DNA from 4 places in the Cellvibrio polysaccharolyticus genome. Region 4 is predicted to be linked to each of the others. Evidence: predicted binding sites of a transcription regulator. Region 4 holds the regulator's gene; each other region holds the start of a gene.
The links. The regulator LexA, encoded in region 4, represses DNA repair genes until DNA is damaged. The targets are predictions, from matches to a motif close to ACTGTNTNTANANACAGT.
Positions count from the first base shown of each region.

Region 1 (8,057 bases), 940 kb from region 4:
CGGACAATGGCGGCCTGACCGCGTCAGTATCAATGGCCAGCCTGCAGCATTAACTTACAGCGATAACCAACAATTACTGACGGTTTTAACCGCTGGCACACAGGTTATCGACCTGCAGGTTTCGCTGGAAAAACGCGATGAAATCACCCTGCAATTTCCGCTGCCGGCTCATAACCTGCAATACGACATTGAGGGCTGGCAAATTGCCGGCAATCGTTCGCGCAGCACTACCGCCAGCAGCTTGCAACTCACGCGCGATATAGCGCCGTCCGATTCTGCCACCACCGAAGAGCGCCTCACACCCGGACGCATTGCACCCTTTGTACAAGTCACCCGCACCCTCAATCTCGGGTTGGAATGGACAGTCATTACCCATGTACAACGGGTTGCACCGGCACAGGGTGTTATTAATCTTGAAATTCCTTTACTGGCTGGCGAATCACCGGTATCCGGTGAAGCAACAGCCGATGGAAAAATGGCTGTGCGCCTGGGTGCCGAGGCACAAACAGCACGCTGGGAATCGGTGCTGAAAATTACCGATCAAATACAATTGCAGGCACCCACCTCTGTGCCCTGGACGGAAGTATGGCAATTGCAAAGTTCGCCGATCTGGCACACCGGTAATCAGGGCATTCCGTCTCTGCAACAAAATGGCGCGCAACTGACAACCTTTTGGAAACCATGGCCGGGCGAAGCCGTTACCATCAATATTGAACGCCCGTCCGCCATTGCCGGTAACCACCTGACGATCAATAGCGTTAACCTCACCCATAAACCCGGTCAGCGCGCGACCAACAGTGAACTGCACATTGCTATTAAAGCGAATCAGGCCGGCCAATATACATTCACCTTGCCCGAAGGCGCGCGCCTGGAATCCTTGCGCATTGATCAGCGCGAACAACCACTTAACCAGACATCCGGAACTTTAAAAATTCCGTTGCGTCCCGGTGAGCAAACGCTGCAATTAAATTGGCAAAGCAACGAAGGTTTCGCCATCAAAACCACTACGCCTGCGGTTGACCTAGGCACTGCCGGCCACAATCAGGCGATTAACATTGAAGTACCCGCAGACCGCTGGGTGTTACTAACCGGTGGACCCGCCATCGGCCCGGCCATTTTAATATGGGGAATTATTGCGGTTATTTTATTGATCGCGGTTGCACTGGGACGGAGCCGACTGACACCGTTAAAAACCTGGGAGTGGGTTTTGCTGGGGCTGGGAATCGCCACTATTAATTTGTATGCGATGGCGTTTGTGGCGGTATGGATGATTTTGCTGAATCAGCGCGGCAAATTGGAAAATTTGCCAACCGCACATAATTTCAAATGGATTCAGTTTGGCTTGTTTGCCTTGTCGGTTATTACATTGGGCTTTTTGCTCGCCAGTATTCCGCTCGGGCTGCTGTCGAATCCGGAAATGTATATCACTGGCAACGGTTCAACCAGTTGGTATTTGCAGTGGTATCAGGATAAAACTGAAAACCTGCTCTCCCAAGCCTGGGTTATTTCTCTGCCGATGGGTTATTACCGCCTGGCGATGCTGCTGTGGTCACTTTGGCTGGCGTTTGCTTTGATTCGCTGGTGCAAGTGGGGCTGGCAACAATTGGGGCATCAGGCACTTTGGTATATTCCGGGCTCGGAAAAAAGTGTTGCCAAAGAAGACCTCGACGAAAAACCTGAACAAACACGCTGAATAAAAAAAGCCGTTAGCAGAGATTGCTAACGGCTTTTCGATCTTCCAACTTTTCTACAACAACAGGCAAATACCAGACTGTCGTTTTGCCCTCAGCGCTATTATCAATCGAGAATAATGTGCGGTAAAAAACGCGATGTGTCTTTGGTAATCAGCGAGCTGTCTTCGCGCAAACAAATACCTGCTGCGCTATCGCCCACCACCCAACTCCCTATCAGGGTGTAAGTATCCTGCTGGCGACGGTTGTCGCGAAATTTTGGTAGGGGTGCCAGCGCCTGACGAATAAAACCACCATCATCGTAGGGCCCGTTTTCAACAACCCGCTGCCCGGCGTCGGTCAGCAGTTCGATGTTGGCACCTTCGCGAGAGAGCAAGGGTTTGCGCACCCAGCCCGCCTGCAATGGCTGCGAAGCCGAATCTTCGAAAAATGCCGGCAACAAATTGGGATGATCCGGGTATTTTTCCCACAACATCGGCAAGATGCCCTTGTTGGACAAAATCATCTTCCATGAAGGTTCCAGCCACAAGGTGCTGGACGTTTTAATAACCTTGCCGAACTCCTCCTGCACCAGAAATTCCCAAGGGTAGAGTTTGAACAAACCCTGAATGTAATAGCCTTCTTCGTCTACCAGCTGGCCGTCTGCCTGTCCGATATTTTCGATGGCGATGTAACGTCCATCAATACCGGCCTGGGTAGCAATATCCATCAGGTAATCGACCGTGCCTTTATCTTCAACACTATTGGCAACACTGGAAAAATAAAAGGGTTGCGGCAATGACAAGCGGCCAAACGCTTCTTCCAGTTTGTCCTGCAAGGAGTTGAATTGATCGGCATGCCCGGGCAGCAAACCGCGCTGCATTTGCTCTTCAAGCCATACCCACTGAAAAAAACCGGTTTCGAATAATGAGGTTGGCGTGTCGTAATTCAATTCCAGCAGTTTGGCCGGGCCTTTGCCATCGTAGGAAAGATCCATGCGGCCATACAAATGGGGTTCGCCGTTTTGCCAGGAATTGTAAATATGATTCCAGAAAGGCTCGGGGATGCCCAATTGCTGCAATTTTTGCGCATTACCGGCAATATCCTCAACCAATGACATCGCCATTTGATGCAGTTCTTCAGTCGGCCCTTCCAGGTCATCTTCAACCTGCTGAAGGCTGAATTGATAGTAAGCGCTTTCGTCCCAGTAAGGCTCACCATCAAAAGTATGAAACTGGAAGCCGGTTTCTTCTGCCCGGGCACGCCAATCGGGGCGTTCTTCTATATCAATACGCTGCATTTAACCACCGACTGTTTGACGGGAGGCCGCCTGAGCACCGAAACCACCACGCTGTGCAATGGCGGATGCACGTGGCTGCACCTGTGAAGGACGCACTGCTGCCGGGCCGGTTTGACGGGCCACCGGGGTATTGGTCGCGGTACGGAAAGTACTGCGATCATCGGCAGATTTGTACAAAGGCTGGGATTGCACACCATTACGTGCGGTATTCGCAGCGGCCCCCGGTGCAGCGCCCTGACGGTTCAGCATTTGCCCGGCCAGGTAGCCCATCATCAACGGCATAAAGAAAGAGCCGCTGGCGTGTTGTTCCGGGGCGGTTTCGCATTGTCCCGCGCCGAAATCTACCTCACACTCAGCTTTGTTGGCGTACTTGGGAGCGACTTGCGGGTGCAGTGCCTGGGCGGCTTTAAAGTCAGCCAGACATTGGTCAGCGGCGGCAACAGTGGCAAAAGAAGAACACTCTTCGGCACTGGTAAACACCACTGCCTGGGAAGCTTCTTCGCCGCAACCTGCCAGCATGAACGGCAGGGCCGGAGCCATTAAAATCAATGCTGCTTTTCTACTACGCTTCATGATCAACTCCTCAATAAGTCATACAGGCGGCATTCAACATGCCGACGGTGATCGCAACCGCTGCGGCAAAGGTGCCGGCAGCCATCTCGCCTTGTTCGATCCGTTGCGGTAACTGCTTTAACAGTACGCGCAATACCAGAAAAGTTAACACCTGCACTACCAGCGCTACCGCTCCCCAAATCGCACAATCCAGCAGCGACAGCGAGTTGGTAATGGCGCTGGACAAGGGCAGTGAAAATCCGATCAGGGCGCCACCAAAAGCCACTGCCGCAGAGCCATTGTTAGCCCGGATCAGCGCCAGCTCATCATGGGGTGTTACCCGGGTATATAGAAAGGTAAACGCCAGCAAAAGCACGACCGCAACCGCGAAATAACCCAGAAAGGCCGGCAATCCGGCGAGTGATGATACGGTTGATTCCAACATGATAGTGCCTCCGTCAGTAAGGATAAGTAGATGGCGATCCTGAGGAAAAAACGACAGAAATACAAGTGGTTAACCGCTATTTACTAGCAGAAGCGAAGGCTTTGACTGTTTATTTCAAGCATTGTCTCACTTGAGGGGCAACAAATAAGCTGATACTGTATATAAATACAGTATTGAGTAAAATGTGATGGAATTGATCGCAAAGCTGGCCATTCTGGCCGATGCTGCCAAATATGATGCGTCTTGCGCCAGCAGCGGAGCACCCAAGCGAAGCTCAAAAGGCAAAGAAGGGCTGGGCTCGACCAATGGCATGGGCATTTGTCACAGCTTTACCCCCGACGGTCGCTGCGTATCGCTGCTGAAAATTCTGCTAACCAATTTTTGTTTGTATGACTGCCAATACTGCGTCAATCGTCGCTCCAGCGATGTACCCAGAGCCCGTTTTACCGCCGAAGAAGTGGTCAAATTAACGCTGGATTTTTACCGCCGCAATTGTGTTAGTGGCCTGTTTTTAAGTTCCGGCATCATCCAGTCGGTGGATTACACCATGGAGCAATTGGTGCTGGTGGCGCAGCTCTTGCGGGAAAAGTATGCCTTCCGGGGATACATCCACCTGAAAACCATTCCTGCGGCGGACCCGGCGTTGATTCAACAGGCGGGGCTTTACGCAGACCGCCTCAGCGTCAATATCGAGCTGCCCACCAACGAGAGCCTGATTCGCCTTGCACCGGAAAAAAACATCCCGTCAATCAGTGACGCCATGGCTGTGATTCATCGGGGCCAACAAGCCGTGCTGGGAGAAAGAAGAGCACCGCTATTTACCCCGGCAGGCCAAAGCACGCAGATGATCATCGGTGCCGACACGGCCAACGATCAGACGATCCTGCAACGTGCCGAAGGCTTGTACCAAAACTTCAAACTGCGCCGGGTTTACTACTCGGCATTTAGCCCCATTCCGGCCAGCCCGACCGGGTTGCCGCTGGCGCCTCCGCCGCTGTTGCGGGAACACCGCCTGTACCAGGCCGATTTTTTAATTCGAGGCTACGGTTTCAGCAGCAGTGAATTACTCGCCAAACCCGGTAATTTACCGCTGGATATAGACCCGAAACTGGCATGGGCGCTGAGCAATCGGGACCGTTTTCCGGTGGATCTGGATCGCGCCGATATCACCTTGATTGCTCGCGTTCCCGGCATCGGCTTACGCACCGCCGAGCGCTTGATTTCACTAAGGCGCGAGCGCCGCATTCGCTACCAGGATCTTATTCGCCTTCGCTGTGTTTTATCCAAAGCCAAACCTTTTATTATTACCAGTGATTACCACCCGCAACAGGCAGAAATTCGCAGCTCGCACTTACGCCAGCAATTGGCGGACAAATTACCGCCGGAACAAATGGGGCTGTGGTAATGATCAATCTCGACTGCGAAAATAATTTCTCCTTATGGAGAACCCAGGCACGGCTTCTGCTCAGCCATAACAGGCCGCCATCGCACGTTAACTGGGATGACTCCGCCTCCCTGTCGCTATTGGATAGCACTGAAACGATACCCACAACGCCGGGCGACAACGCGGTGCGCGTGCCCGCGGAATTGATTCTTTTGCTGGAACGGGCCTGCTGTTATCGGGGTGAGCAACGCTGGAATTTTCTTTACCGCATTTTGTGGCGCGTTAGCCAGGGCGATCGGACGGCCATGTTAGCGGGCGATATTGACGGCAGTGAGCTGCACAAGCGCATTAAACAAGTCCGCCGGGAGGCGCATCATCTTCATGCATTTCTGCGTTTTAATGAAATATCTGATCAAGGGGAAGAAAAACTGGCATACGCCGCATGGCATGAACCGGCGCACGATATTTTGCAACGTGCCAGCAGCCATTTTATTGACCGGATGGGGAAATGCAGCTGGTTAATTGCTACACCGGATGACGGCGTTTTTTATGACGGACAAACCTTGCACTATCAACGCCCCTGCCCGGCCGAATGGCAACATCTCGCAAGAAATGCCACCGACAATAAAAGTGATCTCTGGCTAACCTATTACCAGCATATTTTTAACCCGGCCCGTGTGAATGAAAAAATCACTCAACAACATATGCCGGTGCGGTTTTGGAAAAATTTACCGGAAGGTCCCTCTATTGCAAGATTGATTCAACAAGCAAAGCACGGAAAACAACGCGATGGACAAGCCGCAAGTATTAAATTAATACCCGGAAAACGTATTCCCCGAGCGCCTTTTAATCCGCAAGCACAACAGCAATGACGATAGTTCGACCCTGTCTTTTGTAGATAATAATAGTTTGCAAAAACTGACGAGCAGGCATAAAAAAAGCCGCGTTAGCGGCTCAGGTTGTTAACAAAGTGCCACTCTGTCCGTTTGTCATTAGACGGGAAGAGGCGGTGAATTTTCGAACGCACAATAGCGTTTAATAAATTGTTCATGCGGAGGCAGCGTGGATACGCTTTTCGCTACATGATTTTTAAAGCCATTTAAATACTCAATAATTTCCTTATCGGGCATATTGTCTACAATCGGCTGATAGATTTTGGGGATAACCCCCTGACCGATCATTACCTGACTCCAGCCATTGTGGCGAAACAATTCATCCCCGCCCACGTAAATCATGCCACTCTCACGAAACATTTCAATGCGGTGCTGCAGGGTATCCGGAACGGGCATGGTACGAACATAATTCCAGAAGGGAGTGTCGTCACGGCGGGTTGCGTGATAGTGCAGGATGATAAAGTCGCGAATACCCTCCGCCTCTTCTTTGGACTGACGATTAAACTCTTTGACCACAACCGGTTGAATGCCTCGCAAAGGAAACAATCTCAGCAGACGAATAACCGCTGATGTCACCATATGAATACTGGTTGACTCAAGTGGCTCAAGAAAGCCCGAAGCCAATCCCATTGCGATACAGTTCTTATTCCATATCAATTTACGCCGCCCGGTGACAAACTCAATCAATCTGGGCTCGCCACGTAATGGCCCGGACAGATTCTCACGCAAAGTCATATCAGCCCATTCGCGGTCCGCGAATTGACTGGCGTATACCAATCCATTTCCCACACGATTTTGCAGAGGAATTTGCCATTGCCAACCGGAGCCGTGGGCGGTAGCTTTGGTGTAAGGAACCGCCGGCCCTGATCTCCCGGTTTGAACCGCAAGTGCTGAATCACAGGGAAGCCAATGCTGCCAATTTTCGTAGCCGGTTTTTAAAGCGCCTTCGCTTAATAGCGCCCTGAATCCGGAGCAATCTATAAACAGATCGCCGTTAATGGTTTCGCCCCGAGCCAACCGCACCCCGAGAATGTCCCCGGTATTTGGATCCAGCTCAACGTGCTCAACCTTGCCTTCATGGCGAACCACACCCAGCGCTTCACTGAAGTTTCTCAGATAAAGAGCGTATAAACCGGCATCAAGATGAAAGGCATAGTTCAACGCCGGATTCTCTGTGATCGCAAAGACTCCCCGCTTTGCAGCAACACTCTCCAGGCAAAAATCACCGAAGGATACATTCAGACCAAGTTCGCGCCCCCGGCGCCAGAAGTGCTGAAATTCTCCCGCCCAGAAAACACGCCCTACCTGCCCGAAGGCATGCATGTAATCTTCGCCAATTTCGCCCCAGTTTTTAAAATTAATCCCGAGCTTGAAGGTTGCATGGGTTGCCTTCAACACTTCCGCTTCCGGAATTTCAAGCAGTTTGTGATACGCCGTCATAGTGGGAATGGTTGCCTCACCCACACCCACGGTAGGAATATCATCCGATTCAATCAAGGTAACCCGCACCCGTCCCTGATACATTTTCCCGACGCCCGCCGCGACCAGCCAGCCAGCGGTTCCACCTCCAACAATGACAACGTGTTTAACAGGTTGCATCGGCATTACCTCATGAGATTATTTTATTTTTACATTACAGCACGGACAAACAAGGGGCCTGCCTTTGCCGGAATGAACCCTGCTTTCAAAATTACCCTTGCCCTTCGCCCTTAATTAAAAGCCGGATTAACAGAGCTTTACTCCGGTCACACCATCATGCCAAAGCACTACGAGTAAATTTTGATGTATATTTAACTGTATCGAAAAATACCTG
Region 1 is NZ_PRDL01000001.1:2,799,994-2,808,050, forward strand. Features, by position in the region: gene C4F51_RS12005 (hypothetical protein) at 1-1,693, shown strand, start outside; gene C4F51_RS12010 (glutathionylspermidine synthase family protein) at 1,798-2,970, opposite strand; gene C4F51_RS12015 (DUF1190 domain-containing protein) at 2,971-3,543, opposite strand; gene C4F51_RS12020 (DUF350 domain-containing protein) at 3,554-3,967, opposite strand; gene C4F51_RS12025 (putative DNA modification/repair radical SAM protein) at 4,155-5,372, shown strand; gene C4F51_RS12030 (TIGR03915 family putative DNA repair protein) at 5,372-6,223, shown strand; gene C4F51_RS12035 (tryptophan halogenase family protein) at 6,344-7,843, opposite strand.
Region 1: C4F51_RS12025 (putative DNA modification/repair radical SAM protein) is a predicted target of LexA. The motif match lies at 4,122-4,139, and genes of this name have one in related genera.

Region 2 (8,057 bases), 800 kb from region 4:
TTGGTGTGCGGGGATCAGATTGCGTAATGTAAGTACTTCCTGCTTGCTTCCTGGCACTTGCATATCTACACAAAAGTCTTCATCAAATATTTCCACCAGCCGCTGGTAGCCCAGTGCGGCGAAAAATACCTCGCGAAGAATGCCTTCCTGAACCGGATGATCCGGATTTTTTTGTAAAAATTCGATATACACATTACTGAGCTCAAGTAATGCCTGCCCGAGTTTTTCCGGCATTACGTCAAGTTGTACCAGATCTGTGTCAACGTCTGGCAAGCTTTTTAACAGCATCAACCAGGCTTTATTGATTTTTTCCAGTGGTTTTTTAAGCGCGGTCGGGGCCTGTTTTTTTGCAGTCAATACGTCTGCACGATAAAGGCTGCTGGTGTACATGCCGCGACCCCGATCAATCAGGTTGTGGCTTTCATCCACCAGCAAGTAAGGTTTCCAATCGAATTCGTTGGTGAGTGCCAGCAATAAGGGGGAGCCATCAAAAAAATAATTAACATCGGCTACCACAATATCCACCCAGCGGCTCATCTCCATGCTGAGATAAAAGGGGCAAATTTCAAACTCGAAAGCCAGCCGGTTGAGGGTGCTTTTGTCCAATACCGGTTCATTGAACGCTGTCTGGCGAGCGGTTTCCAATTTGTTGTAGAAATCCAGCGCGTAAGGGCATTCGTCACCGCGACATTGTTTGTCCGGTTCCAGGCAGGCTTTTTCCTGTGCGGTTAACTCCAGAGTGCGCAGCGGCGTTTTGTCGCTGCTGATGAGTTGAATATTATCCAGCGCCAATTGTTTGCCGGTGGTTTTTGCGGTGAGATAAAAAATCTTATCGACCGGTGTACGCGGCATGGCTTTCAGGGCAGGGAAAAGAGCCGCCAGCGTTTTTCCGGTGCCGGTGGGCGCCTCGGCCATTACCACACGACCGGTGGCGGCGGCTTTATAAACGGCTTCCGCCATAAGCCGCTGTGAGCTATGCATTTCACCATAAGGAAACTGAAGCTTTTCCAGCCAGCCGTGAAGCTGTTGCTGGCGTTGATTCAGTTGCGCTTGCCAGGCACAATATTTTTTTGCCAGGGTTTCAAAGTGCTCCTGCAAGTCGAGGGCAGACCAGGTTTCTTCAAGCGGATATTCCTGTTCGTGGGCCAGGTCAAAATAAATCAGTGAAATAGCAATTTCTTCGCATTGATGTTGTGCGCAATACAGCCAGCCATAACATTTGGCTTGCGCCCAATGCAGGTTGCGGTGATTTTCGGGTATTCGTTCTACATCGCCATAAAAGGTTTTAATTTCTTCAATGCAGTGTGCTTGCGGATCATAACCATCGGCGCGGCCACGGAAAGTAATATCGTCCCAGATCAGGCTCAATGTCACTTCGGTTTGGTAATCCGCATGGCGGCTACCGGTTACTTTTCTGTGACCCTCAATACCTTCCAGCCCGGTAGGCGCGGGGGTGAAACGACGATCCAGACTGCCGGTTTTTGCGGCAAATTCTACCAGCGTTTTAATCGCTACCTGTTTGGGCTTATTGCCAGCGAACATAGGCTACCTCGGCAGGAATACTATGTTGCGCAAAATAATCCAGCCAGCGTTGCTGGTTATCCTGAATGCGATCACCCGGGCCTTTCACCTCAATCATGCGATAGCTTGCCTGCTCAGGGAAAAACTGAATCAAATCCGGCAGGCCGCTGCGGTTATTTTTTATATCAAATAAAATGCGCTCGAAAATCAATGTTAAATGGCTCGCCGGAATACAATGCAGCGCCAGTTCTATCCGTTCCCGGGTTAAAAAAGACCAATTCACAAAGTGGTTGGTAATGCCGAATTTTTCTTGCCAACAACGAAGAGTATGTTCCCGGTAATCACCATTTTTTAACAGGCTGCGCAGTTCATCAATTCCCGGGCGGCGGCTAACAAAGTTTTCCTGATACATATCCAGCGGTGCCGCCTGAAAAGGGTTGGCAAAGGCGCCTTCAATACCGCGAAACATTTCCGGCCACAACCACAACCCGAACATGCCGGTTAGCAAAGCGTTTTCGGCATAAACACAGGGGGCGGTTTCGGTGTTCAATATCAGTCGTACCACCTCCTCAACGCGTAGTATTTCTCCAGCCTCATTGTGTAACGGGGTCAAGCTCAGTTGCTGTTCAATAATAAAGCCCACCGTCTTCGGCAATAACGGATGCCCCAGTTTTTTGGCGATTTTGGGGGCCATACGCCGGGCAATTTGTAGTTCCTGTTCATTGGCGGGCGTTGCCAATAGTTCATTCAGCAACGCCCAGGCAGCGGTATAGTTCTGCTGTTTTTCCAGCAGACGAATACGGCGTTCCCGCGCCGGGGGCAAATGGCTTTGCCCGTAGAGTTGCAGAGCGGCTTCATGATTGCCATTGCGTTCCAGCTTGTAAGCAATGTCGTTGCACAAACGGGCGCGCCGCCGCTGCAACCTTTCATTATCGCTAACCGGCGGCAACTGTTCGCCGAGTTGTTGCAGTGTTTCTATTGTGTGCTCGCCATCCAGCGCATCACGCAGAGCAACCAGCTGCTGGTATTGTTCCAGTTCATCACGGCTTTTAAAAAGGCGGTACCGGTGATCAATCTGGTAGTTTTCGTAGCGAAATAGCCCGAGATCCTGCAAAACAAAGTCGGTGAGGTTTTGGTAAGGGTTGCCAAAAAACAGTATCAGCAGCCGACTAACGATAGCTTGATGATCAAGGTGCCAGGCTTCGCCCAATTGATTCCGGGTCCAGTTTTGCCAGGTTTGCGGTTCGCTGTGGCTGGCTGCCAGGGTTTGAATCAACACGTCTTTGCGCGCCTGTTTCAGACCCGTCAGCGGCTTTTCAAATAATGTCAGTAGTTCATGCCTGGTCAGGCTGGCTGCCAACTCAGTAAGAGAGATGGGTAAGTGTTGTTGCATCAAACCGGCATCAAGCAGGGTTTGGACAGCATTGCTGATGCTGTCAACCTCGGGATAACGAAGTTTGTCCTGGCGAAAAAGGGGGCCTTTGCGGCTGCATAAGCGCACCAGCAGGCATTGTGCCGGGTGATCCAATTGCTGAAATGTTTGTATAAAGGCCAGGTCATCCTTATCCAGCAAGTCGTTATAACGCGCCGCCACCCAATCTACTAAAAAGCGAAAGTTGGTAAGGTAGTAGTCCGGCGCGAGGTCGGGCGGGGTGGTTGCGTGAGTCATGTGGATGGGGTCCGGTAGTTCGTGCCTTTTGAAACGTCTGGTATGTGCACTGCCAGGGTGAGTCTGCCAGAATCCCCGCAGGTTACTGTTTGACAAAAGAGCGGAAGTAATGGGTCGAGTATACTGTATGTAAAAACAGTATTCGATATTCAAGTGGTATCAAGGGATAGAAAATTGCGGGTTTTTCAAAAGAGAGGGCTATAGCCAATTGTGGCGAAGCGGATGGCGCAAAAATCATAATGTTTTTCAGGCGGGTTTAAGTTTTTCACGTGGTGGGGGATTACGCGCCGCGAAATCATGGGTTATAGTTGGCGATAGTTTTTTTCAAGTGCAAGAACGGAAGCGAACGGTGGGTGTGGCGTGATACACGGCTCCAGCGTTGCCTCTGGAAATGAAATGCTTAAATAACATTAATAAATTGAGCTATCGTTACATTCCATGTTGGTCGATTCCATGCAATATCCCGTTTTGTAATATCCCTTTTTTCAAATATAGATTGTCGATTTCATATTTAAAATTATAGGTTCAGGGACGTTCTGCCGTTTTATCGCGTTATCACTATGAGCCCACGAGCTCGGGCTGCCCCGGCAGACCTTATAAAATAAAAAGTAATACCAGGCAATGCATTCAATTATCGGATCAATACCGGAGCCATCGCAGGCTTTTCCGGTGGTTTTTTTGTGCCTGCGTTTTATTTTGCGCAGCAAAAATAACGATAAGAGAGAGTATTATGAAAACTCAACTACTGACAGGCCTGTCAATGGCACTGTTGTTGGCTGCCTGTGGGGGTAGCTCCAACAAAGGTTTACCTCAACCCGGCTCATCATCCAGCATAAATAATCAGTCCAGCGCTCCCGTGCTTAGCAGTTCTGCCCAGTCGGTTTCGAGTGCCGCGGCAGTTTCTGTCGGTGTATTTGTGGATTCGTTTGTGGTGGGAATCGGTTACCGCACAGAAACACAAAATGGTGTTACCAATGAGCGGGGCGAATTTAATTACCGCCCCGGTGAGATGGTGACCTTTTTTATTGGCGATCTCGAATTTCCGCCAATTCCGGCCAAGGCATTAGTGACGCCTCTGGATATGGCGCAGTCGCTTAATCCGGCATCGCCAATAGCGATTAACATCGCCCGATTACTGCAATCCCTTGATGCCGATGCTGATCCGGCCAATGGTATTGACCTAACTCCCGTACCCGCCAATTTCGCTACACCGCTTGATTTCGCATTGGCGCCCGAACAATTTGCGGCGTCGCCGGCAGTGGTAGAGCTGGTGGCCAATTCAGGCTCAGTGAATACCGTTGTTATTTCCCTGCAACAAGCGCTGGATCATTTACGCGAAACCCTGATATTTCATGGCGTGCCGATGGAAGAAAGCTCTTCTTCCTCAAGCCAAAGTTCAACGCCGGTAGTTCCCGGTAGTAGTGCCAGCTCTCAATCCAGCCTGAGTTCCCGCTCTTCAACCGGTGGTGGGGTAATCCCGCCGGTCTCCAGTGCATCAAGCCAGCCTGTTATTTCGAGCGCTTCCAGTTTATCCAGTCAATCCAGCGTTTCGAGTGAGTCCAGCAGTTCAAGCGAAGTGAGTGTATCCAGCGAGTCTAGTAGCTCAAGTGAAGCTGGCGTTTCGAGTGAGTCAAGTAGCTCCAGCGAATCAAGCGAATCCAGTTCATCGAGTGACATTGGTATCTCCAGTAGTTCAAGCGACGTTAGTGTTTCAAGTGAATCGAGCGCTTCAAGCGAGTCCAGTATTTCCAGTCAATCATCTGAGGCAGTGAGCAGCAGTTCTTCTTCTGTAATTAGTTCCGGGCCTGACTTTGATACGGTATTCGGTTTCGCCTCCCTCAATGGCGGCACCACAGGTGGTTCCGGTGCCAATGCGGTTGAAGTATCCGTGTGTAGCGGTGAAGAGTTGCGCGCAGCGCTTAACAACCCTTCTTATGCCAACCAACCGCTTACGGTTTATATTGATGGTGTAATTACCTGGCATAACTCCGGCAATACGGATATCAAACTTAATCGTCCGAATGTTTCTATTATTGGTCGAGGCGCTGATGCCGAGTTTTGGGGTGTGGGTATCCACATCACTGCCAGTAACGTGATTGTGCGCAACCTGAAAATGCACAAAGTACCGCAGGTTCGTGGCCAGGGTGACATTATTACTATTGATGGTCGTAATGGTCCGGTAAGAAATGTCTGGATTGATCACAACGAATTGTTTAATGATCTGAATGTACCTGTGCCACCGTCAATTACCGATCCGGTAGCACAAGAAGCTTATCAAAAAGATTATTACGATGAGCTGGTCAGTGGCCGCAGCGATGTTGCAGACATCACCATTTCCTACAACTACCTGCATGACAGCTGGAAAACGTCTCTCTGGGGTTCTTCTGATGAAGATAACTTTGATCGTCGTATTACCTGGCACCATAACTATTGGCACAAAGTAAATTCCCGTTTGCCGTTGTTCCGTTTTGGTAAAGGGCATATTTACAACAACTATTACCACAATGTAGATACCTCGGCGATTAACTCCCGTATGGGCGCCATCATTCGCGTTGAAAACAACGTGTTTGAACAGGTAAAAAATCCGGTGATGTCGCAAGACAGTATTGCGATTGGTTACTGGGAATTAATCGGTAACCAGTTGCGTGATGGCGTTATCTGGGTAGAGAAAGACGGTGATGCCAATATTATTGCTGATCAGCAATTGGCTGATCATACCTCTACCGGCACGTTGAATCTGCCACAGGGTTATTTATATCAGGCAAGCCTGATTCCTGCTGCAGATGTACCTGCGCATGTGCAACAGTATGCCGGTGTGGGCAAGTTGGATACCGGTTCTCCGGTGTTGGCATGTACTCGCCCGGAGTGGGATATCGAGCCACCACCACCGCCCGTACCAGAGCCTGTGACAGAGGATCCATCTTCGGTTGGTTGGAATGTTTTTAGTGGTGATGTTTCACCGTTTGATGCCAGTGCTATTACTTTGGCTGATGGTGTGACTACTACCTCTTTCGGTATACAGGGGTCTGCCAGTGACTTTACTGCAACCGGGCTGGGCTCAGTGGTGTTCGATTCAACTTCATTGGGTACTAAAAATAATCGTGCGCGTATAAGTGATGTAGTGCGTAACGATGGTATATATCCTAAATACTTTACTCTTATTGCCGGAATTAAAGGCTTTAATCCACCAGCCAATGCACGCGTGCTGGAATTGGAAACCACATTTGGTGGTGCGGCAGATGCTACAGCCAGCCGTTTGAAGGTGGTGTTACGTGCGGATGGTGCCAGTAATTATGGCGTACAGTTTGAAGGATCGCCTGCACCTAATAATGCTTATGGTTTGGCGATGGATGAGTACCGTATTTACCACTTTACAGTAGCACTCTCCAGCCCTACTGTCGGCTGGGCACGAGCGTATCTGGATGGCTCCAATATCCCTGTTCTGAATCAGGAAGAGGTGCAGTTCTCTCCTACAGCAGCGACAAATAACTATTTGCAAATTGGCGATGGTGGTAGTAACAGCTATAAGGCACTGATTGATTGGGTCGTCTGGACAGATGAGGGCGCTTATACACCTGCACAAATATCCGGTTTGCTGCCTGCCAATATCGGTTGCGTAAAAGGTTACGGTGCTTCGGAAAACCTGCTGGATTGTGACTTTACTGATTTGGGGAATGCATCCTCCGCATCCAGCTCATCTTCGTCTTCCAGCAGTGATGGTGGTAACAACGGTGGCGGTAGCAGTTCCAATTCCTCGGTTCCATCCGGTGGCGGTGAAAGCAGTGCTTCTTCCGTCTCCAGTGATGACAATGGCGCATCCAGCAGTGCAAGCAGTATTGCACCTGCTTTCGACTGTGCTTCCGAGTCGGGTTTGTATTTCTGCGATGATTTTTCCAACGGGACAGGCAACTGGGATTTGTTGCCTGTGCTGGGGGCCAACGGCATTTTAGATGTTTTGAATGATGCGGGGGATAACAATGTTTTACGTCATACGGTAGCGAGCAGTGGAGCAACCGGTGGGGTACTGGCTTTAATTAAACCCGAAGCGTTAGCAAGCGTTACTTCAGCCGATTACTATGTTGAAGCGCGTATCCGTCCACGTCTGAATACTAATGGCCAGTCCCAGCGCAGCATATACGTGATGGCGCGTTATCAGGATGTAAATAACTGGTATGGCATGGGCATGGTTGCTCACGAAACCAATCCGCCGCGTTTCGAAATTGTAGAGCGAAACTCCACAGGGAATCCAACCAGTACAGGGACTATGCGTCACCTTGCTGCCATTTCTCTGGGAACGCCAGGCGGTACCGATGGTGAGTGGTACAAATTGCGTCTGGAGTTAATTGGTACTGAAATGAAACTGTATTTGAACGATCTCGCAGTTGCCAGTTTCAGTGACGCCAGCCTTACCGAGCGCGGGTTGATTGGTATTTTCTCAAACAATCGCTCATTCGAAATTGATGACATCAAAGTCGGCAATGCCAATGATAAACCGCCGGTGCCATCGCAACTGGCTATCTCACCTGCGACTGCCTTCAATGTAGAAGCCGGTGATGCACCGAGAGTTATTACCGTTAATGCCAAAAATACGCAGAATGCGGATGACACCTTTACCGTAACGTCCAGCGATCCTTCGGTAGTGAGCGTTAGTCAAAACGGTTATGAAGTCACCTTGAATCCACTGGCTGCAGGTGTAGCTACTATCACCTTTACCAGCGGTTCCGATGCGGATCTTACTCGTACCATTACCGCGACCATTGCACCGGCATTTGTAATGCCGGTGGCGACTTACAATCTGAACGGCCTCGTATCGCCAGCGGTTAACGAAGCGGAAGTTTATGCGGATACCAATCTGACGCTGACTTTT
Region 2 is NZ_PRDL01000001.1:2,652,666-2,660,722, reverse strand. Features, by position in the region: gene C4F51_RS11395 (ATP-dependent DNA helicase) at 1-1,542, opposite strand, end outside; gene C4F51_RS11390 (VRR-NUC domain-containing protein) at 1,526-3,190, opposite strand; gene C4F51_RS11385 (pectinesterase family protein) at 3,921-8,057, shown strand, end outside.
Region 2: C4F51_RS11390 (VRR-NUC domain-containing protein) is a predicted target of LexA. The motif match lies at 3,313-3,330, and genes of this name have one in related genera.

Region 3 (8,057 bases), 1.1 Mb from region 4:
TATGACCCAGGACCAGCTTATCGCCGCTGCCGATAAAGCGCTGTATTTTGCCAAATCACTGGGCCGTAACCGCACCGCTTCCTACCAGCACACCAACTGAATTCTTTCCTGCCGATTCAACGCTCACCTGTCACTGTCGATAAAAAAACCGTTAAAAAGCTCCCTTTTTGTTGTCATTTTGACTATGTTGCATCGGTTACAGAGGCATTCACGTCAATGGGGAAATAATAATGACAGGAACATTATCAGGATTTTTTTTCACGCTCTGCGTCGGGTTGCTCGCCAGCTTACCCCTTCAGGCCGCTAACTGGAGCGAGGAACAATGGTCGCTCAGCTCGCCCGACGAGCGCCAGCGTATCAGTGTGCGTCGCGCCTCGGGTGATGGCCTGGAATATCGTATAGCTTTCAACCGCGATAACCGCACAGAAACTCTGCTGGATTGGTCAACACTGGGTTTAAAAGTGCAGCGCTTTAATCAGCAGGTATTGCAACTCAAGCCGGTTATCAGCGATTTTTCCCGCAAATTGGAGTTTGTCTCCAGCACCGTGTCTTCCGGCGAAGACAAGTACACCATGCTGACCGGCAAGCGCCTTGAGAATCAGGCGACGTGGCGCAGTCTGGATATTACCGTGCGCGATCCGGAAACCCGCTTGCTGCTGACGCTGCAATTGCGTGCCTACAACGAAGGCGTTGCTTTTCGCTATCGGCTGCCCGAAGAAAGCCTGTTTTATTATCAGGTCATTGAAGAAAATACGGTTTTCAATGTTGGTGAACAGGCGGATTTTTTTGGCCAGCCTTACGATTTTTCTACCATCTTTCATCCATCCTACGAAACCGCTTACCTGAAAGTAAAAAGTGGCACCGCAACGCCCAAAGAACTCGGCGTGGGTTGGGGTTTTCCTTCATTGATTCAGCGCGGTGATGTGTGGGCGCTGCTGCATGAAACCAATCTTGATGCCGGTTTTCACGGCTCTCATTTGCAGCCGGTTGCTACCAAAGGTATTTATAAAATAGCACCGCCTACTCAGGACTCTGCGGCCGGTTTTGGCAGTAACATTGCCGCGTCTACGCTGCCGTGGAATATGCCCTGGCGGATGTTTATTGTCGGCGATCAACTGGCCCACATTGTTGAAAGCAACCTGGTTTTTCATCTTGCAGAAGCGTCCAAAGTGGCGGACACCCGTTGGATAGAGCCGGGCATTGCCTCCTGGAGCTGGTGGTCTGACCACGACTCCAGCAAGAACCCGCAAACGCTGAAAAAATTTATCGATTTTGCGCAAACCATGGGCTGGCGTTACTCGTTGGTAGATGCCAACTGGAACTTGATCAGTGAAAATATTATGGAAGAGCTGGTGACTTATGCGAAGGAGCGTAATGTCGGTTTGTTCTTCTGGTACAACTCCGGCGGGCGGCATAATTTTATTGGCGAGCAACCGCGCAACCGTATGGATGATCGCCAGATTCGCCGCGCTGAATTTGCCAAACTGCAGAAGCTGGGTGTCAAAGGCATCAAGGTAGATTTTTTCCAAAGCGACAAGCAGGACATTATTCGTCAGTACCTTGAATTGCTGGAAGATGCCGCCGAGTTTCATTTGTTAGCCAACTTTCACGGCAGCACCATCCCTCGCGGTTGGGAGCGCACCTGGCCAAACCTGATGACCATGGAAGCCGTGCGCGGCGGCGAGTTTTACAGTTTCTCCGGCGAGCAGCCCTACGGTGGTCAGGCGCCCTGGCAAAATGCCCTGCATCCTTTTCTGCGCAACGTGATCGGCTCTATGGATTACACCCCGGTCGCCTTTGCCGAACAACCGGTAAAACGTTTTACCAGCAATGCCCATGAAGCCGCGCTGGCGGTTGTATTCGAGTCGGGTGTGCAACACATCGCCGACAGTGCAGACAGCATGTTGTCATTGCCGGAAGGCTATCTGGACTACTTTAAAAAGCTGCCCGCGGTATGGCATGAAACCCGTTTGCTGGCCGGTCACCCGGGTGAGTTGGCGGTGCTGGCGCGGCGCCATGGTAAAACCTGGTACATCGCCGGTATCAATGGCGAAGAAAAAGAAAAATCCCTGACGCTGGATCTATCGGTATTGCCGGGTATTGGGACTCAGGGGCTGCTCATCACCGATGATGCCAGCGAAGCCTGGCACGCCAAAAATATCACCCTGGACAAACTGACGGATTTCCCGGTGGCTATGACATCCTGGGGCGGCTTTGTGCTTCGCCTTGACGCGCAGTGATCAAAACAGGAGACATAGGCTGCCCTGTGTCTCCTGTGCCAAATTCTCCTGTGCCAAATTGGAACCGCGGGAGTCTTCTCTATATACTGTTCGGATAAACAGCTCTCCCCAATCTCCCTGCACAGAAACCTGACTCATGACGGACGCTTTTTTACTGACACGTCAGTGGCGCGATACCCGCGAAGGCACGGTGCTGGATTTCTGGTGGGCGACGGAGGAGGGGCCGCGCTGGACGCGCATCACCGGGCAGGAGATTGTTTTCTTTGTGCCCCGCGAGCACAGCGAAAAAATAACGCAATTGCTATTACAAGCCAAGCCCGGCAAAGCCGCCTGGCGTCTCGCCGACGTTCCTTTAAAAACCTTTGTTAACACACCGGTAAGCGCACTCTATTGTCAAACCCAGCGGCTCGCCCGCGACATACAGCAACAACTGCAAAACGCCAATATCTCCTGTTGGGAAACCGACATTCGACCGGCTGAGCGTTTCCTGATGGAACGTTTTATCACTGCCGCCGCGCGCATTGAACTGCCCGCGCCAGCGGATGCTTTTCAGGTGCAATTGAATCCGCCGCTGACACCGATTGATTACCGCCCCCGGCTGCGCATGGTATCGCTCGATATCGAAACCTCTATGGACGCCAAAAGCCTTTACTCGATTGCTGTTTACAGTGATGAAGTGGCCAGGGTGTTCATGGTGGGTGAGGGCGAAAATACCGGGCAATTACAGTTTTGTGCCAACGCCAAACTCTGCCTCTGCGCTTTTTATCAATGGCTGGAAAAGTACGACCCGGACATTATTATCGGCTGGAATGTGGTGCAATTTGACCTGTGGGTATTGGAATGCCTAAGCCAGACGCTGGGGTTATCGCTGGCGCTCGGGCGAGGTCAGCAACCGGTACATTGGCGGCAGGAAGAGGGCGACGGGGGGCGCCGTTTTGTCACCGTTCCCGGTCGGCAAATTCTGGATGGTATTGAACTGCTCAAAGCGGCCAACTATCGCTTTGACAGTTTCTCCCTGCAAAACGTTTCTGTTGAGCTGCTGGACGAAGGCAAGTTGCTAACCGGCAATGATCGCGGCGAGGAAATCACCACCTTGTTTCAGCAGGACAAGCTGGCGCTGGCCGCTTACAACCTGCAGGATTGCAAGCTGGTGTGGCAAATTTTCGATGAAAAAAAATTGCTGCATTTTGCGATGGAACGCAGCCAGTTAACCGGTTTGTTGCTGGATCGTGTCGGGGGTTCGGTTGCCGCATTTGAGTATTTATATCTGCCGCGTTTGCACCGGCGCGGTTATGTAGCGCCCAATTATGGCGAGCTGCAATCGGACGTGATCAGCCCCGGTGGTTACGTTATGAATTCCCACCCGGGCATTTACGACAATGTGCTGGTGCTGGACTTTAAAAGTCTGTACCCGAGTATTATGCGCACCTTTTTAATTGACCCTTGTGCGTTCTGGCTGGCACAGCACAGTGACCTGCCGGAGGATGGTGTAGTGCAAGGCTTCAATGAAGCTTTTTTTGCAAGGGACGGCCACATTCTGCCCGGATTGATCAGGCATTTTTCCGAAGCCCGCGAATTGGCCAAGCGTCAGCGCAACGCGCCCTTATCCCATGCTATTAAAATTATTATGAATTCTTTCTACGGCGTGCTGGGTTCTACCGGCTGCCGTTTTTTTGATCCTCGCATCAGCAGTTCTATTACCTTGCGCGGCCATGAAATTATTCAGCAGAGTCGCGACTGGATCGAAGAGCAGGGCTACCGCGTTATTTACGGCGATACCGACTCGCTGTTTGTGCATGTGGAATGGGCCAATGCCGCGCACGTGCCAAAATCCGAACAGCAGTGTCAGGTGATCGGTCAGCGGCTGGCGCGGGAGCTAAATGTCTGGTGGTCGAATGCTCTGAAAGAAAAATTTAACATCGAGAGTTTTCTGGAAATTCAGTTTGAAACCCACTACGTAAAATTTTTAATGCCGACCATGCGCGGTTCCGATGAAGGCACCAAAAAGCGTTACGCCGGGGTCGTGAATAACAACGGTTCTCCCGAGCTGGTTTTTAAAGGGCTGGAAAACGTTCGCACGGATTGGACGTTACTGGCGCGGGATTTTCAGATGACCTTGTATGCGCGTATTTTTTTTGAAGAAGACTACGAAGAATTTGTTCGCGAGGTAACGCGAAAGGTGCTGGCGGGTGAGTGCGATGAGGCGCTGGTGTATCGCAAGCGGTTACGACGTCATTTGCACGAGTATCAAAAAAATGTACCGCCGCATGTGCAGGCTGCACGCAAGTTGCATCAGTGGACCGGCGCGTTATTGCGACGCGGCGACTGGATTGAATATGTCATCACCACCTCCGGCGCAGAACCCTTGCAGGCGCGGCAAAGTCCGCTGGATTACCAACATTATGTAGATAAACAATTGGTGCCGGTGGCAGATACCATTTTGCATTTCCGCCAACAATCGTTGCAGCAATTGCTGGATAACCAGTTGTCACTGTTTGGTTAGCGGGGCAAATTGCTTGCAGCGAGAAGGGGAATTGTTTTGGAGGGAAGGCTGACATACCGCCAGAGAGTAGCGGTATGTCCTTCATTATCAGAAAAACTTGCCCAGAATACTTTTGGCTGCCGAGCCGGCCAAACCGCCCAGCAAAGCACCGCCATCGCTGTTCCGGTTAATCAGATCAGGCAAAATACCCGCCAGACCTGATGCCGCCGTGGTGGTGTCCACGCCGACTTTGCCGGCAAAGCTGTCCACTTTATCCTGTCCCAGCGCTGCAATGAGCTGGCTGATATCCAGCGACTTGTTGGTGCTGTTGCCTAACCATGAGGTGGCCAGTGCCGCCAGATCCCCACCCTGACCGGTGAATTTTCCCACCAGCGCGGCAAGATCAAGATCGCCACTTTGTGTCGGCAACAATTGTTGTAATGCCCCGACAACAGTTTCCAGATTCAGGCTTGTGCCTCTGGAGCCCAATTGGGAAATAAATAAATCCGCAGCAATTTTTAATAAGCTCATAGACACACCTGTTCACACTCAGGATAAAAATTAACCTCCCATACCGGAGGCGTCATAAAACACCGCATTATGTCCATCATCAGATCAACCGCCAGCTGTTTTCGCTTTGCCGGCGTTCACTGTTTCACAGGAATTTGATTCGCTGCAAGGATGGCGTAAAACCGGTTTTCCGGTCAGATTGCGTTAACTCTCCATTGACATCCAGGCCGCACAGATGCCGCTAATAACCTGGTCTGGCGCTGCCTTTGTAATCCTGTCGATAGAGAATTCCGGCCATCCGGTGGCCCACAATATAACCGCAAGGGGTTGCTATTCTCCGGTTACAAACCGCACCGGATTTACTGAGAATATCACCAATTCGTGAAACATCCAGCGTCTCGTCGTCGCCTTGTACCGTCTGCGTAACCGGTCATGGTGATCGCTGGCGGTTGGCGTGTGAAGCATTGTTATCTTTATCACCCGTCAGGATTCTGTGCGCAATACTTGTATCCCCGGGGCGAGCTGGTTAGCATGAGCGACATCTTTTACTCATTCCCTTCGCTTTCCCGGGCTTTTTTCGATGGAAGAAATACTCGATTTATTACGTGACCACCACCAGGCTGTGCCTGTGCCGCTTGAACTCCCGGACGAAGAAGATCTGGTGGTGATAGAGGAAGAGATGTTGCTGCCGATCCCCCGTGATATGCGCCAGTATCTGCTCGAAGCCAGTGATGTTGTCACCGGCTCGCTGGAGCCGGTAACGGTGGCAGACCCGCATTCGCACACGCATTTGCCGGAAGTTGCGGCGCTTGCCTGGTCGTTGGGCGTACCTCGCCACCTGCTGCCGTTGTGTGAAGATAACGGTAATTATTACTGCGTTGATCCGGAAGGTGAAGTTGTACATTGGATCGATGGTGATCTGACCGGAGAAACCTGGGATTCGGTCTGGCAGTGGGTCAGGGACGTCTGGCTGGAAAGCTGACGCACACAGGGGACAGGCTTTGCGTACCTACGGAAATCGGGTGTTTTCAGGAGCGGTCCTCCTCGGTAGCCGCATCCCGCGTCATCGTTTCACGATGCCTGGAATAGCTCGCCACCATTTTTTATTGCTGTTGGCGCTGTGCTGCATGCCCTGGTTTGCGCTGGCCGATACGCGCACTGCCAGCGAGCCAGGTGCTGCGCTGGCGCCCGCCACAAACGATGCCAATCGCCCGGCTTCTGCCGTTAAAATTTACAAATACAAACGCGATGGCGTGTTGTCGTTTTCTGACCGTGCGCCCATGCGCACTACCTACGAAGTGATTACCTACAGTTGCTTTGCCTGCAATCCGGCCTCGAAACTGGATTGGCATAACATTCCGTTGCACCTTGAATCTTTCAATTACCCCATTCAATCAGCAGCCACCCGTTACGGTGTTGACCCGGCGCTGGTGCGAGCTGTTATTCATGCCGAATCGGCGTTTAAAGCCGATGCGGTTTCCCGTCGGGGGGCGATCGGTTTAATGCAGCTGATGCCGGCAACCGCCAAAGACATGGGCGTTAAAGATTCATCCTTGCCGGCACAAAATATTCAGGGCGGCGTGAAATACCTTGCCTGGTTGCTTGAACTGCACAAAGGTGATGTAAGCCTGGCAACGGCGGCTTACAACGCCGGTCCGGGTGCGGTTCGCCGTCATCAGGGTATACCTCCTTTTGCAGAGACCCAAACCTACGTAAAAAGGGTTAAAATTCTTCACGATCGCTATCAAAAAGCCATGGCTGTGCAGGAAGTTGCCAGCCAGTAATTCTTGCCGTATTCCACCGGTTCATGACTTTCCACATCGCACTACCACCAGGGTTTAATCCGGTGAGTAGCGATGAAAGTGCTGAATTAAGGTGACACTCCGTATTTTCGAGGTTGATTATGTCTTCCCTTTCCCAGGCTGCGGTTACCGCAGCGCTCGCCCGTGTACCTGATCCTGTACTTGGCAAAAACCTGATTGAGACAGGTTCGCTGGCTTCTCTGTCGGTTACCGGCAGTCGTTTGCAATTGCACATTCGCCTTGGCTATCCGGCCGAGTCTGTTATTGAGGGCCTGGCGGCGGCAATCCGCGACGCCCTGGCCGGTGTTGAGGGGCTGACTGATACATCGCTGGATATTGATTGGCAGGTTGCGGCCAACCCGGCGGCCAACGCGCAGCAGGCCATTCCGGGTGTACGTAATATCATCGCTGTGGCCTCAGGCAAAGGCGGGGTGGGCAAATCAACCACATCACTGAATCTGGCGCTGGCACTGGCAGCGGAAGGCGCCCGCGTCGGTATTCTGGATGCGGATATTTATGGCCCCAGCCAGCACCATATGCTGGGCGTTGGCGAAAAGCGGCCGGAGGTTATCTCGGTCGCCGGTGGTGCCCAGATGATGTTGCCGATTCAGGCGCACAATATTCAATCTATCTCCATGGGCTACCTGGTGACCGAGCAAACGCCGATGGTGTGGCGCGGGCCAATGGTCAGCGGTGCCTTGCAGCAGTTACTGTCGCAAACCCGATGGGATGACCTGGATTACCTGATTATCGACATGCCGCCCGGCACCGGTGATATTCAAATTACGCTCGCCCAGCGGGTGCCGGTAACCGGTGCGGTGATCGTTACTACACCGCAGGATATCGCCTTGCTCGATGCTAAAAAGGGCATTGAGATGTTCCGTAAAGTCCATGTGCCGGTATTGGGTGTGGTGGAAAACATGGCGTTGCATATCTGCTCGAATTGCGGCCATGCCGAGCATATTTTTGGCCAGGGCGGTGGCGAGCGTATTGCCCGCGAATACCAGTCCGAGCTGCTGGGTT
Region 3 is NZ_PRDL01000001.1:2,947,875-2,955,931, reverse strand. Features, by position in the region: gene C4F51_RS12620 (diguanylate cyclase) at 1-100, shown strand, start outside; gene C4F51_RS12615 (glycoside hydrolase family 97 protein) at 231-2,240, shown strand; gene C4F51_RS12610 (DNA polymerase II) at 2,377-4,743, shown strand; gene C4F51_RS12605 (YidB family protein) at 4,831-5,253, opposite strand; gene C4F51_RS12600 (SMI1/KNR4 family protein) at 5,813-6,214, shown strand; gene C4F51_RS12595 (lytic transglycosylase domain-containing protein) at 6,309-7,016, shown strand; gene apbC (iron-sulfur cluster carrier protein ApbC) at 7,136-8,057, shown strand, end outside.
Region 3: C4F51_RS12610 (DNA polymerase II) is a predicted target of LexA. The motif match lies at 2,326-2,343, and genes of this name have one in related genera.

Region 4 (8,057 bases):
GGGTTGGACTCCTTCTATCGCACCTTCCGGTATGGCGATTTATAAAGGCGATGCATTCGCAGCATGGAAAGGTGATTTGCTGGTATCCGCCCTGGCTGCTCGCAATGTGCAACGAGTGCGCCTGGACGGCGACAAAGTGGTAGAGGCAGAAACCTTATTTGAGGAACTCGGAGAACGCATCCGCCACGTGGTGGAAGGCCCGGATGGCAATATTTATTTGTTGATTGATAGTGAGAAAGGAAGGATTGTGAAGGTTACACCTGTCTCAGCATAAACTGAAAGCCTCTGCGCAATCTATCTGAACCTTGTGCCATTATGGCCGTTTGTCATTGTGAAGTTTGTTCCAAAAGCGCATAAATATCCGCAAGCGGAGCCGGTCAATCATCGCAGATGATTGTCGTTCCGTGCGCGCAAAACATGTTTTGCTATGTGCGTACTCCACCCATATAGCTCCCTCGAGTCAACGGCAATTGCTCCTGCATTGCACTAACTTCCGCCATCCATGGCGGGCGTCCCTGACTTGACGGTTTTGGAACAAACTTCCCAACGCCAAACTCGAACGGTGCTCGCTCGATGTTATATCAACGCATGTATGAGGGAAAAGGATACAGCCTGTTAACGAATAATCCGTGCTTCCGGTCGCTGTAGCATTTGAATAAGCGGATTATGCGCAAGCACTTTTTCTTTCCAGATGACACCGACCAGCAAACCAGCCGCCAAGCCACCCAGATGAGCCCAATAGGCTACGGATAAATCTTCGCTCATCAATCCGAAAATATTGATCCCTGCCCAAATAGCAAAATACCAGACAGGTTTCAGTTTTTTCTGCCATACCACAAACATAAAGGTGATACTGGCGTGGCGAAACCAGATTAAATACATACCGAATAAACCGGCAACGGAGCCGCTGGCACCCACCATTAATAATTCGCCACGGGACACCTGCGACGCCAGCAACTCAACCAGCGCCGCGATAACGCCACAGAACAGATAAGCCGCGAGATACTTCCAGGGGCCCAGCGCATCCTCAAGGTTGTCACCAATAATCCAGAGGAAATATAAATTCCCCACCAAATGGATAATTCCGCCATGCAAAAACTGGTAGCTGAGTAACGACCATAAATGTTCGCCGCGCAATAGCGGTTCGGAATCCACCGCAAACCATGTGTACACCCAGTCGGTTGATACCTCATCGAAACCATAGGCAAAAAAGATCAAGGTATTAATAAGCAGCAGCGACCAGGTCATCCAGGGTTTACGGTGCGGCTTGATGTTGTATTCACGGGGCATACGCGTCAAAAACTGAAACAGCCAGCTTTTGGTATTCACTTTAGCGTTGAGCTGCTCAAGGGCATCCTGCAACTTCGGCGCAGCCAGCACCATCGACACTTCGTCACCATCCACCCAGATTCCACTACAGGTCGGGCAGGTATCCAGGGTCACGTGGTAGTCTTTTAATAAATGCACCTGTTTCATCGGCACATGACAACGATGGCATTCATAATGATGACCATCAAGGGTTTCACCGAAACCTTGCTTGATACAATAGGCATCGCTCATGCCATTTTTATTGCGAATCGCTGTCGATAAATCGCCATCATCACACCACAAACCATGACACTGCGGACAGGTTTGCAATTCATGACCATGCAATTCACGCAATTCCATCGAAACATTTCCGCAGTGCGGACAATTCAATACAGCGCTCATTTACAGGGCTACCTTTTTCTTATCCAGAACCGCTTTAATACCGGAAAGATTTTCCTGAAAACGCGGCAATACATTAGCTTCCATGTGCGCAACCACTTCCAGTAACACTTTGCCGCCCTGCTCCGGGTAATGAAAATAACCGTTACGAATTTTTTCGTAAGCGTCATTAACATCACGGTAAAATTTCCGGCTTTCGCCCAGCAACTCGGACGGTGTTTCCAGTGTGGCGGGTGAATAACGCATGGTGTCCCAGACAAATTTATCCAGCGTAAGATTCTGACTACGAGCAGAGCTAATACTCACGCCGGATAATTTTTCAGTATATTCACGAATCAGTTGCAGGTTATCGTTAAGTTCATCGTGCAGTGATTGACGCAGGTAGTAATTATTTTTATCACTCTGGATTTGTTCAAACTCAACGGCTTGTCGCAAACCCTGCTGACCGGCCAGATAAACACCCAGCACCGTGGCCAGCAGCATGAAGCAATGGCCAATCCAGAAACTCAAATTGGATATTTCACCCACTTCCAATAATTTTTTCTTCTGTACCAGAGGAATGGTACGCTCCGCTGAGGATGATTGGGGAGGAACGGCGTCCGACATGTCTGGCTCCATCAAAACAGTAGTTATTCATTGGAAAAACGCGCTATTTTAATCACCTCCATGACGCCTCAAAGCGCTTTGCAGCAGAAATGTGAATGCGTTGGCTTTAATCTGCGCAAAGCAGCTGCATGCTTGACGGATAAGCTACGCCCAATAACTGATAACCCAGGGAACATTGCATGAACCCCGTTAAAACCGTTTTGGTTACCGGTGCCTCCAGTGGCATTGGTCATTACTGCGCAACCCGATTGAAGCAGGAAGGCTACACCGTTATCGCCAGCTGTCGAAAACTGTCAGATGTATCCAGGTTGCAAGCCGAGGGGCTGACCTGCGTGCAAATGGATCTCGCGGATTCTGCCAGTATTCAACGCGCCGTTAAGGAAACCCTGAAAATCACTGGCGGGCAACTTTATGCCTTGTTTAACAACGGCGCCTACGGCCAACCCGGCGCGGTAGAAGATTTGAGCCGTGATGTATTACGGCAACAATTTGAAACCAATGTATTTGGCTGGCATGAGCTGACCAACCTGATACTGCCGGTAATGCACGCCCAGGGTTATGGCCGTGTGGTGCAAAACAGCTCGGTATTGGGCTTCGCCGCCATGCCATTTCGCGGCGCCTACAACGCCAGTAAATTTGCTATTGAGGGGCTGACTGACACACTGCGCCTTGAACTGCACGACTCACCCATCCATATCAGCCTGATTGAACCCGGCCCTATTCTCAGCCGGTTTCGCGCCAATGGCCTTGAGGCACTCCATAGCAATATTGATGTCGGCAGCAGCCGCTTTGCCGATCAATACCGGCAAACACTGGAACGGCTTAATAAAGAAGGCGCCGCATCGCGATTCACACAAGGGCCGGAAGCGGTTTACCTCCGCCTGAAGCATGCGCTGGAAGCAGAAAATCCCAAAGCCCGCTATTACGTCACCTTCCCTACTTATTTGATGGGGTTTTTAAAACGCATTTTGAGCACCCGTATGCTGGATGCGGTGCTACTGAAAGGCAGCCGGTAAACTGGCGAAAAAACAGGCTTGCAGCAATCCCAATACTGTATATAATCACAACCACTGTATAAATAAACAGATTTTGGGAGCACGCCATGTACAATCTGACTGCACGCCAGGAACAGGTTTTACAACTGATCAGAAGTTATGCCGAAGCCACCGGATACCCGCCAACCCGGGCTGAAATTGCGCGCAAACTGGGTTACAAATCGGCCAACGCGGCCGAAGAACATATCAAAGCACTTGCACGTAAAGGCGCCATTGAAATTATTCCGGGCGCCTCTCGCGGTATCCGCCTGCCGGACAACCTCCGCCAGGGCATTCCGCTGGTCGGTCGCGTAGCAGCCGGTAGCCCTATTCTGGCGCAGGAACATATCGAAGATTACTGCAACATTCCTACCGGCTTTTTCTCTCCCAATGCTGATTATCTGCTGCGAGTCAGCGGCATGAGTATGAAAGACATCGGCATTATGGATGGCGATCTGTTGGCGGTGCACCGCACCGATCAGGCGCGCAACGGCCAGGTAGTGGTAGCGCGCATTGGTGATGAAGTCACCGTTAAACGTTACAAGCGCGTAGGTAACCGCTCTATTGTGGAATTGTGGCCGGAAAACCCCGATTTCAATGTCATCGAAGTGGATCTTCGTGATGCCGAATTTGCCATTGAAGGTTTGAGTGTTGGAGTAATTCGCCGTGACTAATGCACTTCGCAATTTGCCTTCACCTGCGTCAGAAACCGGTAGCAACACCGCTACCGGTAGCGTTACCGAACTGGTATTAACCCGCCATGCGCCGGATCAGGCAGCACTGTTGCTGCCCATGATTGCCTGGTTGAGCCACAACAGCGCCGGGCGCTGGATCAGCTGGGTAACCTCCACCAATATCACTCGGCAATTACTGGAAAAATTCGGCGTGAATACACGCAACCTGCGCATTATTCACTGCACAGATGATCAACAAGCCTTATGGATTACCTGGGAAGCACTGGCGAGAGGCAACAGCCATACCGTGATAGCATCGCCGGGAAAATTAAATGACAGGGAATTTGCAGAACTGGAACATGCTGCCAATAGCGGTCAGTGTCAGGGCATTCTGATCCGCGAGAGACAGGAAGATAAAAGCGGGCAATCAATGCAGCATATGAGTGGTTGCGTCATCCATTAAGTCAACGCCAAAGTCGTCGCGTTCGTCCTGATAGCGCTCTGCCAATTCGCTGGCAGCATCCATACCCGCCTCAATCATAGCTTTGGCTACTTCAAAGCGCCCGTCTCCGAGAAATGCCAGGGATTCGGCAGAAAAACGGATTTTCACCAGCGGCTCGCCCTCATCATCAGAGCGTAGTAAAACCACATCACCATCCGGTAGCTCCCGGATTTCATAGAAAGAAGACATAAAAACTCCGCACCACCTTTCGACAAAACCGCAAAGGCGTTAAAAAGGGCCGCGATTATAGCACTTTTGAGCGCACCATTAAACGTCAGGACACAGTGGCGTTTCAGTAGGCGGGTATTGCTGTATCCGATAGCCATCCCGCTGTAGCAAACACACCAGCCCGTCATCACCCAACATATGACCAATTCCGGTGACAACAAAATAACGCTGCGGAGCTGCCAGTTTGTTGGCAATGTAAGCGGCCATTTGTTCGTTGCGGCCGGTAAACACTCGTTCATACAACACTTCACCGACATCAGAACCGTGGAATGCCGTAAAAATATGCTTTTCCAGTTGATCGACATTGCCCTGCTGCCAGGACGTCGCCAGTTTTTCCAGCATCTCGGGAGCTTTTTCGTAATCTTTTAAAGTACTGGCCAACAGCGCAACCTGATGCGTTTCGCTGATATCGCTGAACGTACGAATCTGCTGTTCGAAGGTTTCCAGTTGCAAAATCGGCTTTTGTTCGCGCGCCAAACCAATAAAGTAGCGATCAATCCCCTGGGTGGCAGCAAAGCGGGTTTGTCGTAGCTGACCACTGACCAATTGCATGGAAACCAGCCAGGGGCGGGTATTTTTAAAACGCTCCGCGTCCACCCCCTGGTCGGCGGCTTTGTCAGCCAGTAAATTCCACTGTTTTTTTCCTATCAGGTTTTTAAGCGGTTGTTGATTGGCTTTATTGGCAGGCGGCCAATAGCCGAGCCCCGTCATCAACTGTGCTACATCCGTTTGCTCAAGGGTGTCTACATCCAGCTCGACCACCAGCGCGTCAGCCGCCTCATAGGCCTGCATGACATAATCGGGCAGCGGATAAAAATCCGGCAAACCGTAATGCAATGAACCAAACAAATAAACTTCGCCCGATACGCCAGGCTTTTCAACTTGCCACATCAGCGGCCGAGCCGAACAGATATTGGCCAATAAACAACCGGCAACCAGTAGCAGGCTGCCACGGCGCGATAGCATGGCAGCAACGGAAAAAACAAAGCGTGAAGCACGAAACATGAGGGTTAGCTATTCCGGAGTAGAGGTGCAGAATCAACCGGACGAGCCAGCAGAATGATGGCATCACCCGCTGACGCACGCAGGTGCAAACGGCTCAGGGTGGCGGGAACCAGCGAGGCCGGATTGATGGCGTCGGCAGCATCCAGGTGCTGACTCCAGGCAGCGGATTGTAAAGCAAGTTTTCCCTGAATCAACAATAACAGGGCGTAGCGGCCATCATTTAACCAATCAAAGGTTTGCCCGGCCAACAAGGTAAGGCGCTGCACCACAAAGTCATCAAAAGCCGCAACTTGCTCCAGGGTATATTTCCCCGGCTGCTGCTGCAACACATCGAGCTGAAGACTATCCGGCTGATCCAGTGATACGCCAGGCAGGGCTTTTTCGGTATCCCATGCCGTTTGGGTTAACACTTTTTGCGCAAAGGAGAGAATGTTGCGCTCATAGACGGGCGTTTGAAACTCTACCGTGCGAACCCCGTGCTGCAAGGCATGGGGAACACCGCAGGGAATTTTTACCACATCGCCAACTTTCAGGGGCTGTAACGCGGTAAAGGCGTCCATCTGCTGGCGCAAGCTTTTTTCCTGCTCTTGCAGCCCGGCGGGCAACTCGTCTTGCCAGCGTTTAAGGGTATCGGCGGATACCGGTTGCAGCAGCGCCAGGCCTTCGGCTACACGGCGCTGGTCAAATTGTTCATCTATCGCTACCCGCACCTCACGGTACCGCTGCACCGATTGGAGATAGGCACGGCGAAAAGCCTCATCATCCTGGCAGGATTGACGTTTTTCCTGATCAAAACCAAGACGGATAGCGCCATAACCGGCCGGCCAGGCGTTCTCGTCTACCGCAGTAACGACGTAAACTTCGCGCTTTTCGTCATGCACTTCAAAATAAAGATCGCCGTACACGTCATCAGGCAAAGGATCGAGGATTTTCAGCAGAATCAGATCATCAGCAACCTGTTGTAGCTCTTCATTAGCCAGCACAAACGGGAACACCGCCAACAACCAGGGTAAAGGAATAACCTGGCCCTGCGCTTCAATCAGCGACTGCCCACGAACTTCAATGCCGGTGTACCAGACTTCCCTGCCCCAGGGTTTGGCAATAAAAACCGGTTTGAGGTTGAGAGGAGCCTGCAAATTCAGCCAGGGCAAGTGGTGTTCAGTGGCAAAATTTTCAAAATCCCGCGGGGTAGATGCCAGAGCCGTAAGGGATTCACGCGCAGAGTCGGTATCGGGCAAAATTGCTGCGAATATTTGCACGGTGTTGCCGGTTTTCTCCAGCACCACCGGGGCCAACAAGGAAATAGCCGTCTCCGGCGACAGATAGGTTTGCCGGTGGACAACCTGCAACACAAAACACCGGCTCGACAGCGGCGACTCCAGCAATCGTGCAATCTGTTGTTTTACCCATGTATGGGGATGTTCGCTGCTGTAAACCCTGGCCACTCGGTTCTCTACTCTTTTATGATGTTGAAACGGGCTATATTCTAGCAGCCTATGCTCAAACGATTCTGTAAGGATTTATAGTTCTGCAAGGATTTTCGCGACTGGCTATACTTTGCCGCTTGCAGGCTGTTATCTGCCGCACAAAAAAACCAGGGGAAACCGGAGTTCCACCACCCTTCCTATGAACAAACCATTCGTAACAGGCTTTACCTTTGCACCGGGCGAACTTTCCGCCAACGGTTGGGTGCTGCCATGATATTCGGGTGGTTTTCCGGCGTTGCCCCAAGGCTGCTGTTGGCCGCCCTGCTTTTATGCTGCGCCTTTCTCTCGTCAGCCGATTTTCTTTCTGACAAATCCCGCCAAACCATGCAAAAGCGCTTTGGTGATGATGGCGTGGCGCTCTTGCAAGCCTGGAATCGCCTGATGCTGGAACAGGAAGCTGCCGATGAGCGACAACAGCTGGAGCAAATCAATGCTTTTTTTAACCGCAATATCCGCTACAGCGATGATATCGACTTGTGGGGCCAATCGGATTACTGGGCTACACCGCTGGAAACCATGGGCAGCCGCGCCGGTGATTGCGAAGATTACACCATTGCCAAATACATCTCGCTGGTCAAGTTGGGCATACCTAACGAACGTCTGCGCCTTATTTATGTCCGTGCAACTATTGGCGGCGTGAACAGTCGGGTATCCCAGGCACACATGGTGCTTGGTTATTACCAAACGCCGGAATCCATGCCGCTGATTCTCGATAATTTGCTGCCGCGTATTTTGTCTGCCAGCCAGCGTCCGGATTTAAAACCGGTTTTCAGTTTTAACAGTGTCGGATTATGGGTGGGTAACAACCCGCAGT
Region 4 is NZ_PRDL01000001.1:1,856,066-1,864,122, reverse strand. Features, by position in the region: gene C4F51_RS18135 (PQQ-dependent sugar dehydrogenase) at 1-274, shown strand, start outside; gene C4F51_RS07980 (rhomboid family intramembrane serine protease) at 616-1,710, opposite strand; gene C4F51_RS07975 (hypothetical protein) at 1,711-2,313, opposite strand; gene C4F51_RS07970 (SDR family oxidoreductase) at 2,493-3,329, shown strand; gene lexA (transcriptional repressor LexA) at 3,416-4,021, shown strand; gene C4F51_RS07960 (cell division inhibitor SulA) at 4,014-4,484, shown strand; gene C4F51_RS07955 (hypothetical protein) at 4,449-4,712, opposite strand; gene C4F51_RS07950 (TraB/GumN family protein) at 4,791-5,756, opposite strand; gene C4F51_RS07945 (cupin domain-containing protein) at 5,762-7,108, opposite strand; gene C4F51_RS07940 (transglutaminase-like cysteine peptidase) at 7,454-8,057, shown strand, end outside.